Regions from separate parts of the Mesorhizobium sp. P2_D5 genome, predicted to be linked through region 1. Evidence: predicted binding sites of a transcription regulator. Region 1 holds the regulator's gene; each other region holds the start of a gene.

Region 1 (6,010 bases):
AGGCGTGTTAGAGGCCGTGTCGGTCATGATGTCCTCCCACCGGTTTGCCGTCTGGCGCGGATGCCGGAACCACGATGCTATTTGCTTTCCGCGATCATTTGAAGCGGAATGCCCCTTGAGAAACGCCGCGGCCCAGGGGCCGCGGCGCTGAGATCGAACCGGGATCCCGTTCGGTTTTAGTTGCAGGCCGCGACGGTGCCGGCGGCGACGCCTGCACAGACTTCGTCCTTCTTGATCCAGCCGGCGTCGATGACGACGTTGAGATTGTCCTTGGTGATCGCGATCGGGGTCAGGAACAGCGAGTTGGTCTCGTTGCCGCCGGGCGTGGTGAACTTCACGGCGTTCGGGATCCTGTCCAGGGCAGTGCCAGCGGCCAGCTGCGAGGCGATCTCGGCGGCGTTCTTGCCGAGTTCGCGTGCGTCCTTCCACACCGACACGGTCTGTGTGCCGAGTGCGACGCGGTTCAGTGCGGCATGGTCGCCGTCCTGGCCGGACACCGGAACCGATCCTGCCAGCCCTTGCGCCGTCAGTGCGGCGACGACGCCGCCGGCGGTGCCATCATTGGCTGCCACCACGGCATCGACCTTGTTGTCGTTGGCGGTGAGGAACTGTTCCATGTTCTTCTGGGCATTGGCGGGCAGCCAGCCATCCGTATAGGCTTCGCCGACATTCTTGATCTTGCCGCTGTCGATGGCTGCCTTGAGCACTTCCATGGAGCCTGCGAACAGGAAATCGGCATTCGGATCGGCGCCCGAGCCCTTGATGAAGACGTAGTTGCCTTCCGGCTTGACCTTGAATACTTCGCGGGCCTGCATGCGGCCGACTTCCTTGTTGTCGAAGGTCAGGTAGAACACGTTCTTGTTCTCGATCAGCCGGTCATAGCCGACGACCGGAATGCCTTCGTCCAATGCCTTCTGCACCGCCGGGCCGATGGCCGAGGCATCCTGCGCCAGGATGATCAGCGCGTTGGCGCCCTGCGAAATCAGGCTCTCGACGTCGGTGAGCTGCTTGCCCGGATTGGACTGCGCATCAGCGGAAATGTATTTGTCACCAGCCGCCTCGATGGCCTTCTTCATCGCCGCTTCGTCGGTCTTCCAGCGCTCTTCCTGGAAGTTGGACCACGAAACGCCGATGACCTTGTCCTTCGCCTGCGCGACCGACACCAGCGTCAGCGACATGGCGACACCCGCCAGGATGGCGGCTGTGAATTTTTTCATAATATCCTCCCTGCGCCGCGTATGGCGCGACCAAACTGACCCGTAGGCCGGCACAGAGGCTCTATTTTTTCGAGCCTCGAAAAAATAGTGATCCAACGCCCGAACGCTGTCAACATCGATTCTGATGGATTTTGACGTCTCTTCGAGTTTTTTTCGAGCTCCGGAATAAATAATGACATGATGGTGGGGTTCTGCCAGAATTTGGCTTGGCGCATGTCGCCCCAAAAGTGCGCAGCGGTTTTGGGGCAACGACACGCGCAGAAACAAGTGCCTGAAGCGCGTCGCGCTTTCAGGCTTCGCTGATGGCCTTCGGGAGGCACGAAAGGCTACAGCGACCGGGAGGATGTGAAAAAGCATGTCGGTCGGAATCCGCCACGACGATCTGCGCCGCCGCAACCGGGCGATGGTGATTGCGGCCGTGCGCCGCGCCGGACAGCCGTCCCGCACCGAGATCGCCGCGACCACGGGCCTCAGCCATTCGACCATATCGGCGATCTCCTCCGACCTCATCGGCGAAGGCATCCTGACTGAGAGCAAGCCGAGCGAGGCCGGCTCGCTCAAACGCGGCCGGCCGCAGGTCGGCCTCGGCCTCAATCCGGAAGCGGCGGCGGTGATGACCGTGGTGCTGTCACTGAACTTCCTCTCGGTCGCCGTCATCGACTATGCCGGCCAGGTGATCGCCGAGGAACAGCGCCGGCTGGACACGCTGACCATGTCGCGCGACGCGCTGGTCGGTGAATGCGTTGCCATCGTACGGCGTCGTCTCGAAGACCCCGACCTCGACGTCCGCAGTGTCGCCCGCATCGCGCTGGCGATCCAGGGCATCACCGACACACGTGCCCGCGCCATGCTGTGGTCGCCGATCACGCCGCACACCGATATCGCCTTCGCCGACATACTCGAGGACGAGTTCGGCATCCCTGCCACCATGGAGAACGACTGCAATATGATGGCGATAGCGTTGCGCTGGCGCGACCCTGATCGCTACCGCGACGACTTCATCGCCATCCTGTTGTCGCACGGCATCGGCATGGGTCTGGTGCTGAAGGGCGAGCTGTTCACCGGCACTCATTCCTCGGGCGGCGAGTTCGGCCATATGATCCATCGGCCACACGGCGCGCTGTGCCGCTGCGGGCGGCGCGGCTGCGTCGAGGCCTATGCCGGCAACTACGCCATCTGGCGCAACGCAAGGCAGATGAGTGAGGACGCGGAACCGGTCGCCGATGTCAGTGACGCTGACATGCGCGCGCTGGCGACCGCGGCCCGCGAGAGGGATGGACCCGAGCGCGAGGCCTATCGCAAAGCCGGCGAGGCACTCGGCTACGGTCTCGGCAGCCTGTTCGCGCTGATCGACCCGGCGCCCGTCGCCATGGTCGGCGTCAGCGCCGCCGCCTTTGACCTGATCGAGCCGGCATTGCGCGAGGCGATTGCGCAGACCGCCGGCGGGCAGCATTCGCAATCGATTTCTTTCGACACCGAACCGAACGAACTTCCACTGATCCGCGAAGGCTGCGCCACGCGGGCATTGACCTTTGTCGACCAGGAGATTTTCGCGCCCGGCACGCAGGCGAGGTCCGGCCTCGGCGGCAAGAACGTCGCGTGAATGGCGCGCCTGGATGTTTTGAGATTCAGGTTAGGCCGAGTCGAGAATGGCGGGTTCCAAGAACCGGAGCGGAGCGGACATTTGGATCCGTGAGTACCGGAAGCGCAGGAAACTGCCGTTCGCAGGCCGGCATCACCTGAATATCAGCATATCCCTAATCTTCCCGGATTGCGTAGCCCGCCCCGCGGATGGTGCGGATGACATCGGGCATGCGGCCATTGTTGACCGCCTTGCGCAGCCGGCCGACATGCACGTCGACCGTGCGTTCGTCGATGTAGATCGTCTCGCCCCAGACATTGTCGAGCAGTTGGCTGCGCGAGAACACACGGCCGGGATGGCGCATCATGAATTCGAGCAGGCGGAATTCGGTCGGTCCGAGCCGAATCTCGCTCTTCTTGCGATAGACCCTGTGCGATTCACGATCGAGCACGATGTCGCCGACCTTGAGCACGCTGGACAGCACTTCCGGCTTGGCGCGGCGCAGCAGCGCCTTGACCCTGGCCATGAACTCCGGCGTCGAGAACGGCTTGACCAGATAATCGTCGGCGCCGGTCGAGAGGCCGCGCACACGATCGCTTTCCTCGCCACGCGCGGTCAGCATGATGATCGGCAGCCGCTCGGTCTCGGGCCGCATTCTTAGCCGGCGACAGAGTTCGATGCCGGACACTGCTGGCACCATCCAGTCGAGCACCAGCAGGTCAGGCACGTTTTCCTGGAGGCGGATTTCGGCTTCGTCGCCGCGCGTCACCACCTCGACCTGGTATCCCTCGGACTCGAGATTGTAGCGCAGGAGCACGCCAAGCGGCTCCTCGTCCTCCACCACCATGATGCGTGGCGCGATCATCGACTGGTCACCCCTGCCGTCATGCCGCCGGCGCGGACATCGCCGTCTCGTCCTGCTTCGGACGATTGGCGGGCAGCTGCGTACCGGTCAAAACATAATACGCATTTTCCGCAATGTTGGTGACGTGATCGCCGATGCGTTCGAGGTTCTTGGCGCAGAACAAAAGATGCGTGCAGGCGGTGATGTTGCGCGGGTCTTCCATCATATAGGTCAGGAGTTCGCGGAACACCGAGGTGTACTTGACGTCGATGCGCTCGTCGTCGGCGCGCAGCTTCGCCAGCGCCGCGGCGTCGCGCGCCGTATATTCCTCGATGACGCCCTGCACCTGGATCAGCACCAGCTGCGCCATTGCGTCGATGGAGTGCGACAGGTCGCGCGGGGTGACGCTGAGGCCGACGGTGCCGACGCGCTTGGCGATGTTCTTGGCAAGGTCGCCAATGCGCTCGAGGTCGCCGGCCATGCGGATCGAACCGACGACATGACGCAGATCGTCGGCCATCGGCTGACGCTTGGCGATCAGTGTGATGGCGCGGTCGTCGAGCTCGCGCTGGCGCGCGTCCATGATCGCATCGTCGGAGACGACACGCTGCGCCAGGGCGTTGTCGGAATTCAACAGCGCCTTGGTGGCGCCGCCGACCATCGAGCCGGCGAGGTCGCCCATGTCGCGGATCAGCCTGCTGATCTGTCCGAGATCCTCGTCGAAAGAAGCGACTGTGTGTTCGCCCATGATCTTAGTCCTCGTATGCCTGAGCTCAGCCGAAGCGGCCGGTGATGTAGTCCTGCGTGCGCTTCTCGCGGGGCGACGTGAAGATCTTCTCGGTGCGGTCGAACTCGACCAGTTCGCCCAGATACATGAAGGCGGTCTGCTTCGACACGCGCGCCGCCTGCTGCATGTTGTGGGTGACGATGACGATCGTGTAGTCGGCTTGCAACTCGTCGATCAGCTCTTCGATCTTGGCGGTCGACAGCGGGTCAAGCGCCGAGGCCGGCTCGTCGAGCAGGATGACTTCCGGCTTCACCGCCACGGTGCGGGCGATGCAGAGTCGCTGCTGCTGGCCGCCGGAGAGGCTGAGGCCGCTGGCGTTGAGCTTGTCCTTGACCTCAGTCCACAGTGCGGCGCGCTTCAGCGCCTGCTCGACACGGCCGTCCATCTCGGACTTGCTGATCTTCTCGTAGAGCCTGACGCCGAAGGCGATGTTTTCATAGATCGACATCGGGAACGGCGTCGGCTTCTGGAATACCATGCCGATCTTGGTCCGCAGCAGATTGAGGTCCTGCGAGCGGTCGAGAACGTTCTGGCCGTCGAGCAGCACCTGGCCCTCGGCGGTCTGCTTGGGATAGAGCTCGTAGATGCGGTTGAAGACGCGCAGCAGCGTCGACTTCCCGCAGCCCGAAGGTCCGATGAAGGCGGTGACGCTGCGCTCGGGCAGCGACAGCGTGATGTCCTTCAGCGCCTTGCTCTGGCCGTAGTAGAAGTTGAGGTTCTTGACCTCGATCTTGGCCTTGCCGGCAATTGCCTCGGCGGCGATCGTCATGTCTGGAGACAACATCTGGCTCATTTGTCCTCTCTGCGTCCGGTCAGGCTGCGAGCAAAGATGCTGAGCGCGAGAACCGTCAATGTGATGATGAGTGCACCGGTCCAGGCCAGTTGCTGCCATTCCTCGTAAGGGCTGAGAGCAAACTGGAAGATGGTCACAGGCAGGCTGGCCATCGGCGCGTTGAGATTGCTCGACCAGAACTGGTTGTTGAGCGCTGTAAAGAGCAGTGGCGCCGTCTCGCCGGAGATACGGGCGATCGACAGCAATATGCCGGTGACGATGCCGGAAAGGGCGGCGCGGTAAGCGACCGACTTGATGACCACCCAGCGCGGCGCGCCGATCGCAGTGCCGGCTTCGCGCAACGCGTTCGGCACCAGGTTGAGCATGTCCTCGGTGGTGCGCACGACGACCGGGATGACCAGGATGGCAAGCGCGACGGCGCCGGCGATCGCCGAGAAATGCCCCATCGGCCGGACCATCAGTTCGTAGACGAACAGGCCGATGATGATCGACGGCGCCGACAAAAGGATGTCGTTGATGAAGCGCACCACGGTGGTGAGCTTCGAAAAGCGTCCGTACTCGGCCATGTAGGTGCCGGCCAGCACGCCGATTGGTGTACCGACGACGACGCCGATAATGGTCATCACGATGCTGCCGTAGATGGCGTTGAGCAGGCCACCGGCATCGCCGGGCGGCGGCGTCATTTCGGTGAACACCGCAAGATTGACGCCGGACAGGCCCTTGTAGAGCAGGGCGCCGAGGATGAGCGCCAGCCAGGCAAGTCCGATGCCCGCGGCGGCGACGCACA
Region 2 (6,010 bases), on a different contig from region 1:
GCTCCAGTTGCTGGCCGGTGGCGCCGAGGTCGTAGCTCAGCACCGGCGTGTCGAAACAGGCCAGCATCAGATGCGCATCGCCTTTCGGCCCGCCGCACACCGAGGCGGTCAGCACGCTGCCGCCCTCGTCCTCCTCCATCTCAGCGCTCCAGCCGCCGCAGGACGCGGCCAACGCCGGCTGTACGGCCTGCAACACCGCCACCGCACCCGCGACGATCAGATATCTCATGACTTCCCCCTCAGGCATTTGCGGCCGCACCCATCGGCATTCTATAGGAAAAGCGGTTCCGTGGCATCGCCCGTCGCGGCGTGCCATCCTGATTGTGCGGAGAGCGGTGTTGAGAGCCTGTGTTCGTCTGTGCCTGTCGCTGGCCGCCCTATTGGGCTTGCCGCTCGCCGCCCATGCCGACTGGAAGCCGGTCGAGAAGGTCGAGACCTACGCCATATCAGGCCAGTCCGGGCCGGAGCTCTACCGCTCGATCGGCGACAACGGACCGAAGGTCGGCATTGCCCGCGCCATCGCCCACACCAATTTCAAGCTGACCTGGACCAGGGACTATCAGGCGCGAGCGGGAGCCTGCGTGCTGGTCTCGGCACGGCCGAAGCTCATCATCACCTACACCTTGCCCAGCCCCTCCTCGCCACTGCCGCCAGCAATCCAGAAGAATTGGGAGGTTTTCATTGCCGGCGTCAGCGCCCATGAGAAGGTCCACGGCGCAACCATTGTCGACATGGTGCGCAAGATCGAAGCGGCGACCGTCGGCCTCAGCGTCGCCGACGACCCCAAATGCAGCAAGATCCGCGCCGAGATGACAAAGCGCCTGTCCGGACTGTCTCAGGCACAGCGACAGGCGAGCCGCGATTTCGACCGCATCGAACTCGGCCAGGGCGGCAATCTGCAAAAACTCATCCTTGCCCTGGTGAATGGCGGCTGACGCTAGCCTCGAGCCTCCGAAACCAGACCGTCGAGAAGCGCAGCACCTTCCGGCCAGTCGCCCAGGCCACTCTGCGCGTTGATGTGGCCGAACGCGCCGATGACGGCAAGGCCGCTGCCCCACTGCTTCGCCCTCGCCTCGGCATAGTCCGGCGTGCCATAGGGATCGTTGGTGCTGGTCACCACAAGCGAGGCAAACCGCAGCCGGCCCTCGGGAATTTTGGCAAAGGCCATCCCGTAAGCCGGGAACACGGCCGCCGCCGGATCGGGAACACCGACCAGCAAGGCCGCCTGGACCGACCGCCGCGAGATCTTCTGCCAATGCGCGATCAGCAGGCAGGACAGGCTGTGCGCGACCAGCACCGGCGGCTCCGGCGCCTCGATCACGGCAGCCTCGAGCGCCGCCAGCCAGTCGGTGAAATCCGGCAGGTCCTAGCTCGAGGGCTGGAACCGCCGCATCGCCGGATTGGCGCTTTCCCAGCGCGATTGCCAGTGGGCTGGACCCGAACCGCCGCTGCCGGGCAGGATGATGAAATGCGCCATGTCGCCTTGCTCCTATCTCTTGAAGGAGGATGGTGGCGTCTTGCAATGATCCTGGGAATGGGAAATCATCGGAAAAGTCACGGCATTTCCGATGGATTCAAGGTCGCCATGAAAAACAACGATGAGCGCGCGCCGCTCGACCCGACCGACATCGCCATTGTCGAAGCCTTGCAGGAAAACGGCCGCATCGGCATGTCCGAGCTTGGCCGCCGGGTCGGCCTGTCGCAGCCGGCGACCTCCGAGCGGGTGAAACGGCTGGAGGAGCGCGGCGTCATTGCCGGCTACACCGCGGTGATCGATCCGGCCGCACTTGGCCTCGGCATGATGGCGATCATCCGGGTGCGCACCACGCATGAGCACATCCGGCCCTGCCTGAAGCAGTTCGCCGAGATGCCGCAGATCACCGAGGTGCACCGGCTGACCGGCGAAGACTGCTTCATCCTGAAAGTGGTCGTCCCCTCGCCAGCGCAGCTTGAAACCATCGTCGACGCGGTGGCCCGCCACGGCGCGGTCACCACGGCGCTGGTGCTGCGCAGCGAGGCGCCGAAGCCGATCGGCCGCGACCTGATCCGGAGATCAGGCGGCTAGAGCAATGAGGGCTCGCCGCACCGAGGTCCTGAGCTGTCCTAGCGGCTGAGATCGAGCGCCGCGCTTAAATCGCCCATCGGCGGCTGGTCGTTGTTGCGCAGCGCCTTGTCGCGGGCGACGATGCCGGGCAGCACCGGCAAATCGTAACGCGCGGTGATGAAGCGCAGGATCGACGTCGTGTCGTATTGCGTGTGGTCGACAGTACCCATCTTCGCATAGGGCGAGATGATGAAGGCGGGGATGCGGTTGCCCGGTCCCCAGCGGTCGGCCTTCGGCGGCGCGACATGGTCCCAGAAGCCGCCATTCTCGTCATAGGTGACGACCACCAGCATATGGCTCCATTGCGGGCTTTTCTCCAGGTGCGAGACGACGTCGGCGAGATGCTGGTCGCCGCTCGCCACATCGGCGTAGCCGCCATGCTCGTTGAGATTGCCTTGCGGCTTGTAGAAACTCACCGCCGGCAGCTTGCCGTCGTCGATCGCCTTGATGAATTCGGTCCCGTCGAGGCCGCCATCCCTAAGATGTTCTGCCCGCGCGGCCGTGCCGGGCGCGTATGCCGCGAAATAGTTGAATGGCTGGTGGTGGAATTGGAAGTTCGGCACCGGCGTCGCGTTCTTGCCGTCGAGCGTTGCCTGCCAGGCGCCGGAATACCAGGCCCAGCTGACGCCCTTCAGCGACAACAGATCGCCGATGGTGATGTCGTGCTGCGGCGGCAGCGTAGTCGGCTGCGCCGGATCGGCCAGTGCCTTGTCGCCGCCTTCGGCCGGCTTGTTGGCGCTCGGCTGATAGGGCGGCTGCATGGTGTTGACGGCATGGAAGTCTGGCGTGATGGCACCGTCATTGACGAATTTCGGCGCCCCGCCGAGGGCCGAGGCCGGCGAATTGTCGGCGAGCTTCAGTGTCGTGCCATCGGCCCCGACCACGGCGATCTGCCCCTTGACCGGGCTGGTGTCGGCGTTGGGATAGACCGGCACGCAGGCGCAGGCGAGCATGATATGGTTGAGGAAGGAGCCGCCGAAGGCGCCCTGGAAGAAATTGTCGGCCAAAACGTATTTCTTCGCCACCGCCCACATCGGCAGCACCGAGCCGTCATAATGACCCATCACCAGGCCGCCGGAATCGGCCCAGGCGACGAACTTGTCGTTCTTCCCGCCGTCGATCTGCATCTGCTCCTGATAGAAGCGGTGCCAGAGGTCGCGCGTGATGACGGAGGTCTTCTCGTTGAAGCCGCTGGCGTCGTCGATGGCGAAGCTGGCATTGCTGAGATGGGCCGTCTGCGCCTCGGTCACCGGCGGCGTCACGCCCTTGGCGGTCAGGCCACCCCAGGCCGGCGGCAGTTCGCTCAGCGGCTTGCCGTCGCGGTCGAGCTGGCGCACCTGGCCGGCCGAAAGGTTGGCCAGGCCGTTGGCGCCGGGGAAGCCGCCATAGAGATTATCGAAGCTGCGGTTTTCGGCATAGATGACGACGACGGTGTCGATCTTGTCGAAGCCGGGAGGGGCTGCGTTGGCTGTAGCCGGAATCGAGGCCAGCGCCGTGCCGGCCAGGCAAAGCGAGGTGAAAAGCGTGAACCGCGTCATGGGAGGTCCTCATGGCTAGGGTGATGGCTAGAGGGCAGTGTATGGCTTGGGGGCGACGAGCCATGGCTTCGGACGCTAGGTCGATGCTTTGTCACCTTTGTGACATTTATCGCCCATCCGAACACGGTTGCGTGAGCGGGTGGACCGGTCATCAATCCGTTGCAGTGCGGACCTAATTGCGGAACAAATCGGACTGAACCTTATGACCGCAAGACGATGGAAAGGCTTGATGATCGCGACCGCCGCGGCATCGATGTTTGGCCTCGCCACCATCCTGCCCGGCAACGCCGTCAGCGCCGGTAGCGGCAGTGTCCATCCCGGACCGATGTCGCGCGCGGATGCCTTCGCGCGGGCGCAGGCGCTGACAGCGCTTGGCCGAAAGATGTTCTTCGACCCGTCGCTGTCGGCTTCAGGCAAACAATCCTGCTCGTCCTGCCATGATCCGCACCATGCCTTCGGTCCGGCCTCGGCGGCACCGGTCGAGATGGGCGGTCCGAAGCTGGACCAGCCCGGACTGCGCGCCGTGCCGTCGCTGCGCTACCTTCAGGCGATGCCCGCCTTCACCGAGCATTTCTACGATTCCGAGGATGAAGGCGACGAAAGCGTCGACAACGGCCCAACCGGCGGCCTGACCTGGGACGGCCGCGCCGACCGCGGCCGCGACCAGGCCAAGATCCCGCTGCTGTCGCCATTCGAGATGGCCAACAAGGATGCCGCCGCCGTCACCGCCGGACTGCGAAAGTCCAGCTATGCCGATGAATTCAAGGCCGCCTTCGGCGACACCGTGTTCGACCACCCGGACGACGCCTTCGAGGCCGCTGCCGAGGCGCTCGGCACTTTCGAGCAGAGCAGCACCGACTTCTACCCCTATTCCAGCCGCTACGACGCCTTCCTCGCCGGCAAGGCGACGCTGTCAGCGCAGGAATTGCGCGGGCGCGCGCTGTTCGAGGACGAAACCAAGGGCAATTGCGCCAGTTGCCACCTGAGCGAACCCGCCAATGACGGCGAGCCGCCGCAATTCACCGATTTCGGCCTGATCGCCGTCGCCGTGCCGCGCAACCCGGCCATCCCGGCCAATGCCGACCCCGCCTATTTCGATCTCGGCCTGTGCGGGCCGCTCAGGACGGACTTCCATGGCCGGGCTGAGTATTGCGGCCTGTTTCGCACGCCGACGCTCCGCAATGTCGCGCTGCGCAAAAGCTTCTTCCACAACGGCTACTTCCACACGCTGCGCGACGCAGTCGCCTTCTATGCCAGCCGTGACAGCGATCCCGGCCATTGGTATCCTCGGAATGCCGATGGCAAAATCCGGAAAAACGACGATTTGCCAAAGGCTTACTGGGCCAATCTCAACCAGGACCCGCCCTTCGGCAAGAAGCCCGGCGACAAACCGGCACTGACCGACCCCGAAATCGACGACATCGTCGCCTTCCTGCAAACGCTGACCGATGCCGATCAGCAGGCCGGGGCGGTACCGGCGAACTGATTGCCTGGACCTTGCGCGTGCCCAGTCGCTTTCTCGCATCGGCAAAACAGGTTTCCGGATCTTGCCGGATTGGGGTGCGGGGGCGCCGGGGCCGCAAGGAAGGGCATTGGCTATTGGCGCTTACTCATTAGCGCTTCCTAAACTGCTCTGGGGTATCCCTTACCAATTGATGGTGGGACGCCGATGAACGCATTCTGGCGAGCAGTCGGATTTGTTGTGATCCTTGTCACCGGCGCAGCGATGCTGGCGGCCTTGCATATCGACGCCCAGCGGAACTTCGCGCTTGCCAAGGAACGCTACATCGAGAACTCCCAGGCGGCAGCACGGACAACCGCCAAGACGGTCGAAGACGCCTTGCGGGCCGTCTACGAGAATGTGCGGACGCTGAGCTACCTGCCAAGCGTCCGAAACCTCGACCGGCATGGCACGAACCTCGGCGACGAGGGCCGCGCGACAATCCAGCAGATCTACAACAACCTCGCCAACAACGTCTCCATTTCCGAGGTCTACTTCCTGCCGCTGGATTTCGACCCCGACCGCTTCGATGCCGTGACCGGAAAGCTCGAGGAGCCGATCCTCCAGTTCGACCAGCTGATCGTGAATGCCAGGGCGCGGTCCGACGCAGCAGCCGCAAAGTCCGGAAAGCTTGACGAGAACGCGCTGACCCGGCCCGCCGAAGAGGTCGAGACCTATGAGTACCAGGAACTGGCCAAACAGCTCGCCTGGCTGAAGGCGAACTATCCGAATTCGAGCGCCATTGACGGGCTGAATGTGCCGATCATCGGCACCAAGGAGCTCATCACCTGCGACAACACAGATTTCATCCACACCGGCAATGACGCGGATCGCTCCGGTTTCATCCTTTCGGTCCCGGTCTTCGGC
Region 3 (6,010 bases), on a different contig from region 1:
GTGTCAGAGTCTGCATGGAGATTCTTCCTGGAAGGTCGTTGCCCCGGGATCGCGATCCGGCATCATGATGCCGTCAGCACCATACAGCGCTCCAGTGGCAGCGAAAAAGCAAGTGAAGCGCCAATTGGCTCTAGATCAAGCCCGATATGTAGGAGAAGGCCATCGCCTTGCGCAGCACCTCGGCGAAGCGTTCACCGGCCGCCTCGCGCGGGCCGCTGTTGTCGATCGAGGTAACATCAGGTCCCGACAAGGTCACACTGGCGCTTCGCGCCAGCCGCGCCAGCACTTCGCCGCGCGACTCGCGCCCGCGCATCGCCAGCCGCCCTGCCAGCACCTCCGGCGAAGCGGTGATCTCGACGATGGCCAGATTGGCATAGCGCTCGCGCAGCACCGGGATGATCGCGCGCGACACGTTGGCGACGGCGACATGGCCATTGGCGACCGACCAGTCGACATCGGCCGGAATGCCATAACGCAGGCCATGCGCCTCCCAGGAGATGGCAAAGGCGCCATCCGCTTCGGCTTCGACGAAGGCCGCGTCGGCCAGCGTGTCGTGATCCTCGCTCGCGGCATCGCTCGGCCTGGTGATGACGCGGCGAACGAACTCCAGCCGGGTCTCGTCGGCAAAGCGGGCGCGGGCGTAGCCGATCACCGTGTCCTTGCCAGCGCCGCTCGGTCCGACGACGGCGACGAAGACGCCGTCGCGGATCGGAAACCTCTCGGCGGACAATTCGCGCTCGATCAAGGCCGAGACCATCATGCGACCCGGCGTCCCTGCCGCCAGACCGTGCGCACGACCGGGACATGGTCGTCGACACGCACGCGCACCAGATCGGCGCGACGGCCCTGCTCGATGATGCCGCGGTCGGTCAGGCCGACCGCTTCGGCCGGGTTCTTCGAGACCATGGCGACCGCCTGCGGCAGCGAAATGCCTTCGACAACGTCGCCGAGGAAGAATGCCGACTGGATCAGGCTGAAAGGAATATAGTCGGACGACAAGATGTCGAGCAGCCCGTCGCCGGCCAGCGTGCGGGCCGAGACATTGCCCGAATGCGAAGCACCGCGCATGACGTTGGGCGCACCCATCAAGACGCCAAGCCCGGCCTGTTTCGAGGCCCTGGCGGCTTCCTCCGTGGTCGGGAACTCGGCGACGCGCACGCCCTGTTCGATCGCCTCGTCGACATGGCCTGTCGTGGCGTCGTCGTGGCTGGCCAGCACGATGCCGCGCTCGTGGCAGGCTGCGGCGATATGGACACGGTTCGGTCCCGAATTCCGGGCCGATTCCGCCATCCGCTTTTCGCAGAACAGCTTGAAGTCGCGGTCGGTCAATTTCAGCTTGCGCTGGTAGTAATAGGCATAGGTTTCGAGGTTGACGAACTGGCGCTGGCCGGGCGCGTGGTCCATCAGCGATGCCAGCTTGACCCGCTCATCGCCGTCGAAATTGGCGAAGGCCTTAAGGCAGTCCGGCGCCGAAACCTCACAGCGCAGATGGATGAAATGGTCGGCCCGCAGACGATCCTGCTGAACACTGTCCTCGATCGCGTCGGCCAGCTTGCGGATGTCGTCCGATGTCAGGTCGGCGTCCTCGTCCATGCCGACGCGCAAGGCATCGAGCACGGTGGTGATGCCGGCCGTCGCCACTTGCGCGTCATGGGCGAGCACGGCGGCGATCGGGTTCCAGCGCACCTTCGGCCGCGGCGCGTAGTGGCCTTCGAGATGGTCGGTGTGGAGTTCGACCAGCCCGGGAATGATGTAGTCGCCGCCCATATCCTCGCCGGCCATGGTCCCGCCGGTGTGGCCGGTGCCGGCATCGATGCCGGCGATAAAGCCGTCGCGCAGCACCAGCGAACCCTCGACGATCTCGTCGGCAAGCACGATGCGCGCGTTGGTAAGAACAGTTTCGGCGGTCATTTCAGGCAGTCCTTGTTATTCCGGCTCGGTTATTCAGGCGGTTTTTCTGGCAGGGCGGCGCCCGAGCGCGTGATGGGAGAGCACCATGAACGGTGCGCCCGGTTCGGTTTCGACAAACAGCGTCAACGCATCCACCAGCACCGGCTGTTGCAGCACCTCCGCGAACAGGCTGTCGATTGCTGCACGAAGACGAGGGCTTTCCTGTGGCCCCGCCCGGCCGGACAGCGTCATGTGGAAGCGAAAGGTCTCGAAGACATAGGGATAGCCCCACTGGCACAGATTGCGGAATTGGGCGGGCTTCAGCGAGTCCGGGCTGCGCCGTTCGATCTCGGCCTCTGTCAACGGCGCGCGAAACCGGTCGAAACCGAGCACCACGTCATCGGCAAAGCGGTTGAGCGGAGGCAGCGGTCCTTCCGGCACCAGCGCAAAGAAGCTGTCGATCTGGCTGACGACAAGGCGCGGGATCGTCACCACCGGCGTTGCCTCGGCAAAATGGTCGAGTGCCGCGCGCAGCGAGGTCTCCGTCTCGTTGGCAGCCAGCCGGAAGGGGGCTTTCAGCGTCGCATGAAAACCGTAGCGCCGCGCCGAAGCGGTGTGGAAGGCAACTTCCGCCGCCGACAGATCGGCCACCGTCTCCACCGGCCTTGTCGCGCCACCGAACGGGTCGCGGCCCAGCCAGTTGGCGGCGATCCGCGCCAGCGGCTCGTCCTGCCGGGGAGTGAAATAGATGGCGTAGCGCATGAGAAGAAGTCCTCGTTAAAGCGCGCCGCGTTTGAAGAAATGCTGCGACGCGCTTTAAGTCTTGGTTTTTCGCATGTCGTAATCCCAAAACCGCTGCTCACTTTTGGGCGACATGCACTGGCCCCGCTGCCATAGGCGATTTCCATGACGGATTGACGAAGCTTTGAAGGGTTTTCGAAGGCAAATCGACCCGGCAGGTCCTTAGCCGACGATTTTTCCAAGCTGGACCAACAGCTTCACCCAAAACGTGCGACCGGTCAGGCCTTCATCAACCATTCGTGCTCGGGCGCGTTGTGGAATTTCCACGTCCGCTTCGGCCCGGCCATCACGTTGAGATAGTAGAGGTCGTAGCCATGGCAGGCGGCGCAGGGATGATAGCCCTTGGGCACCAGCACGACATCGCCATCCTCGATCGCCATGGCTTCATCCAGCGCGCGATGACCGTTCTTGTCGGCGTCGGTGTAGACGCGCTGGAAGGCAAAGCCCTGCGGTGGGTTGAGGCGATGATAGTAGGTTTCCTCAAGATAGGATTCGGCCGGCAGATTGTCCTGGTCGTGCTTGTGCGGCGGGTAGCTCGACGTGTGGCCGCCGGGCGTGATGACCTCGACCACCAGCAATGAATCGGCCGGTTTGCCTTCCGGCAGGACGTTGGTGACATAGCGCGTGTTGGTGCCCTTGCCGCGCACCTCCTGGCCGAGATCCTCTGGTCTGATCACACGCACCGGCAGGCCGCCGCCGAGGCCCGGTGCCGAGCAGACCGCGAGTTCGAGCTCCGTGTCTGCCGCAACCGACCAGTCCGACCCTTCGGGTATGTAGACCGACCAGGGTTTGCCCTCGAACGGCGACATGCGCTCGCCGAGCAGGCCGAGGTCCTTACCGCCGGCTGTCGCTTTGCCCTTGCCGGTGACGAACACCAGGCAGACTTCGCGATCGCCCGTTTTTCCAGCAGCGCTCTCGCCGGGCTTCAGCCGATGCAGGTCGAAACCGACATAGGTCCAGCCGGCGGTTTTCGGCGTCACATGGGCGACGCGGCCATGGCCCTTGTCGGCCTTCACCAGCAGCTTCGACATCCGGTTACTCCTTCGGTTCGGCCTCGGCCGTTGTCTTGCTCTCGTCGGCCGGCCTCTCGTCGGCCGGCTTGTAGAGATAGAAGAACTGCCACACGGCGTAGCCGGCGAAGCCGATCGCGATCACGCCCCAGAACGGCGTGCCGGTGGCGAATTCGATGATCGACCAGATGACGCAGACCGCGACGACGGCGACGCGCCGCCACAAAGGCCGGAAAAACGGATGCTCGGAATCTTTCATCCGGCCAACCTACAGCAACCCGGCTTCGCCGAGAACCAGCGCGTCGGGCATTGGGGAGGCCCTAGGCATTGGGAAAGCCCTGCGTCTCGACGGTGTAGCCGGCCGCCGTCATCACCCGCATCAATTCCTTGTGGCCCACCTCAGCCATCTTGAGCGGCGGGTTCTTCTTCGGGTCCTGCTCGGCCTCGACCACGAACCAGCCCTCGTAGCCATGGTCCGCGAGCCGCTGCACGATGGCGCCGAAATCCAGCGAGCCGTCACCCGGCACGGTGAAGGCCCCTAGCGCCACGGCGTCGAGGAAGGATTGCTTGGTGCGGTCGAGCTTGTCGATCACGCCCATGCGCACGTCCTTCACATGCACATGGCTGATGCGCGCGTGGTGGTTGTCGATCGCGCGCAGGACGTCGCCGCCGGCAAAGGCCAGGTGCCCCGCATCGAGCAGCAGCGGTATGCCGGCTCCGGAATACTTCATGAAGGAATCGAGTTCCGGTTCGGTCTCGACGACCGCCGCCATGTGATGGTGATAGGAAAGCGGCATGCCCTGTTCGGCGCACCATTCGCCAAATTCGGTGAGGCGTTTCGCATAGGCCTTCATCTCGTCGTCCGAGAGCTTCGGCTTGGTTGCGAGCGGCTTCGAGCGGTCGCCCTGGATCGAGCGGCCGACCTCGCCATAGACGATGCAAGGCGCGTTCACCGCCTTGAACAGATCGATCATCGGCTGGATGCGATCCTTGTTCTTGCCCATGTCCTCATCGATCAGTGTGCCCGAGAACCAGCCGCCGCAAAGCGTCACGTCGGCCGCCTTCAGGATCGGCAGCATGACATCGGGATCGTTGGGAAACCGCCGGCCCATCTCCATGCCGGTGAAACCGGCCGAGCGCGACTGGCGCAAACACTCTTCCAGCGACACATCATCGCTGAGTTCCGCGAGATCGTCGTTCCACCACGCAATGGGGGACATGCCCAGTTTGGCTTTCAAGTCGTCACTCCAGTTTTCAGTTCGTGCTCACCCTCCCCGCGAGGGGAAAGGTGGGATTTGCCGGCGTTGGCATCAATCGCCAATGGTCTGCATCTGCCGTTTTTCGTCATAGGCCTTGCGCGCCGCGTTCACCTGGGCACGCGCCGAGACCTCCGGCACCGCAACATCCCACCAATGGCCGCCGGCATCGGTCGAAACCAGCGGATCGGTGTCGATGACCAGCACGGTGGTGCGGTTGTTCTTCCTTGCCTTTTCCAGGGCGTTTTCCAGCCCGGCGATCGATGGCACTTTCTCGGCAATCGCCCCCATGCTCGCTGCATGCGCGGCGAAGTCGATATCGGGCAGGATTTCGTGGCGCGAGTCCTTCAGGAGATTGTTGAAGTTGGCGCCGCCGGTCGCCATCTGCAGCCGGTTGATGCAGCCATAGCCACGGTTGTCGAGCAGCACGATGGTCAGCTTGAGGCCGAGCATCACCGACGTGGCGATTTCGGAATTCAGCATAAGATAGGAGCCGTCGCCGATCATGACGACGATCTCCTCGTCAGGCTTCGCCATCTTGGTGCCAAGCCCGCCGGCAATCTCGTAGCCCATGGTCGAGAAGCCGTATTCGGCGTGGTAGGAGCCCGGCGCGCCCGCTTGCCACAGCTTGTGCAGTTCGCCGGGCAGGCCGCCGGCGGCGTGCAGCAGGGTTACGCCAGAGCCCATCGCGCGCTGCACGGCGCCGATCACCTGCGCGTCGGACGGGTAGGCGGCGTTGGTCGACGCCGTCACCTTGGCCGCCTCCACCTGCCAGGCCTTCTTGCCGGCGGCCGCATTGTCGGTCCAGCTTGCCGGCGCTTTCCAGTCCTTCAGCGCCGCGCCGAGTTCGGCCAGCCCCTCGGCCGCATCAGCGACCAGCGGCAGCGCCCGGTGCTTGCCGGCATCGAAAGGCTGCACGTTCAAGCCGATGATGGTCTTGCCGGAGTTCTTGAACAACGCCCACGAGCCGGTGGTGAAATCCTGCAGGCGCGTGCCGATGGCCAGCACGATATCGGCTTCCTCGGCCAGCCGGTTGGCGGCCGAGGTGCCGGT

What was found. Region 1 encodes PhoB, which activates phosphate uptake and scavenging genes when phosphate is short. Its sites were predicted from a motif close to TGTCATNNANCTGTCAT; they were not measured.
Region 2: a site for PhoB is predicted at 3,732-3,748, ahead of AC1DYW_RS15760 (acid phosphatase). Genes of this name have one in related genera too.
Region 3: a site for PhoB is predicted at 2,797-2,813, ahead of AC1DYW_RS02975 (DUF1045 domain-containing protein). Genes of this name have one in related genera too.

The regions. Positions count from the first base shown of each region.
Region 1 covers NZ_JBFUEE010000005.1:403,308-409,317, reverse strand. The annotation lists gene AC1DYW_RS23360 (sugar ABC transporter permease) at 1-27, opposite strand, end outside; gene xylF (D-xylose ABC transporter substrate-binding protein) at 177-1,217, opposite strand; gene AC1DYW_RS23350 (ROK family protein) at 1,573-2,820, shown strand; gene phoB (phosphate regulon transcriptional regulator PhoB) at 2,975-3,664, opposite strand; gene phoU (phosphate signaling complex protein PhoU) at 3,684-4,391, opposite strand; gene pstB (phosphate ABC transporter ATP-binding protein PstB) at 4,417-5,223, opposite strand; gene pstA (phosphate ABC transporter permease PstA) at 5,220-6,010, opposite strand, start outside.
Region 2 covers NZ_JBFUEE010000003.1:515,505-521,514, reverse strand. The annotation lists gene AC1DYW_RS15780 (hypothetical protein) at 1-229, opposite strand, end outside; gene AC1DYW_RS15775 (DUF922 domain-containing Zn-dependent protease) at 339-935, shown strand; partial or broken gene AC1DYW_RS15770 (RBBP9/YdeN family alpha/beta hydrolase) at 938-1,477, opposite strand; gene AC1DYW_RS15765 (Lrp/AsnC family transcriptional regulator) at 1,586-2,065, shown strand; gene AC1DYW_RS15760 (acid phosphatase) at 2,104-3,642, opposite strand; gene AC1DYW_RS15755 (cytochrome-c peroxidase) at 3,896-5,128, shown strand; gene AC1DYW_RS15750 (putative bifunctional diguanylate cyclase/phosphodiesterase) at 5,312-6,010, shown strand, end outside.
Region 3 covers NZ_JBFUEE010000001.1:613,323-619,332, forward strand. The annotation lists gene AC1DYW_RS02960 (COG4280 domain-containing protein) at 1-16, opposite strand, end outside; gene phnN (phosphonate metabolism protein/1,5-bisphosphokinase (PRPP-forming) PhnN) at 131-760, opposite strand; gene AC1DYW_RS02970 (alpha-D-ribose 1-methylphosphonate 5-triphosphate diphosphatase) at 757-1,911, opposite strand; gene AC1DYW_RS02975 (DUF1045 domain-containing protein) at 1,945-2,652, opposite strand; gene iolB (5-deoxy-glucuronate isomerase) at 2,910-3,722, opposite strand; gene AC1DYW_RS02985 (DUF3329 domain-containing protein) at 3,727-3,960, opposite strand; gene iolE (myo-inosose-2 dehydratase) at 4,022-4,939, opposite strand; gene iolD (3D-(3,5/4)-trihydroxycyclohexane-1,2-dione acylhydrolase (decyclizing)) at 5,012-6,010, opposite strand, start outside.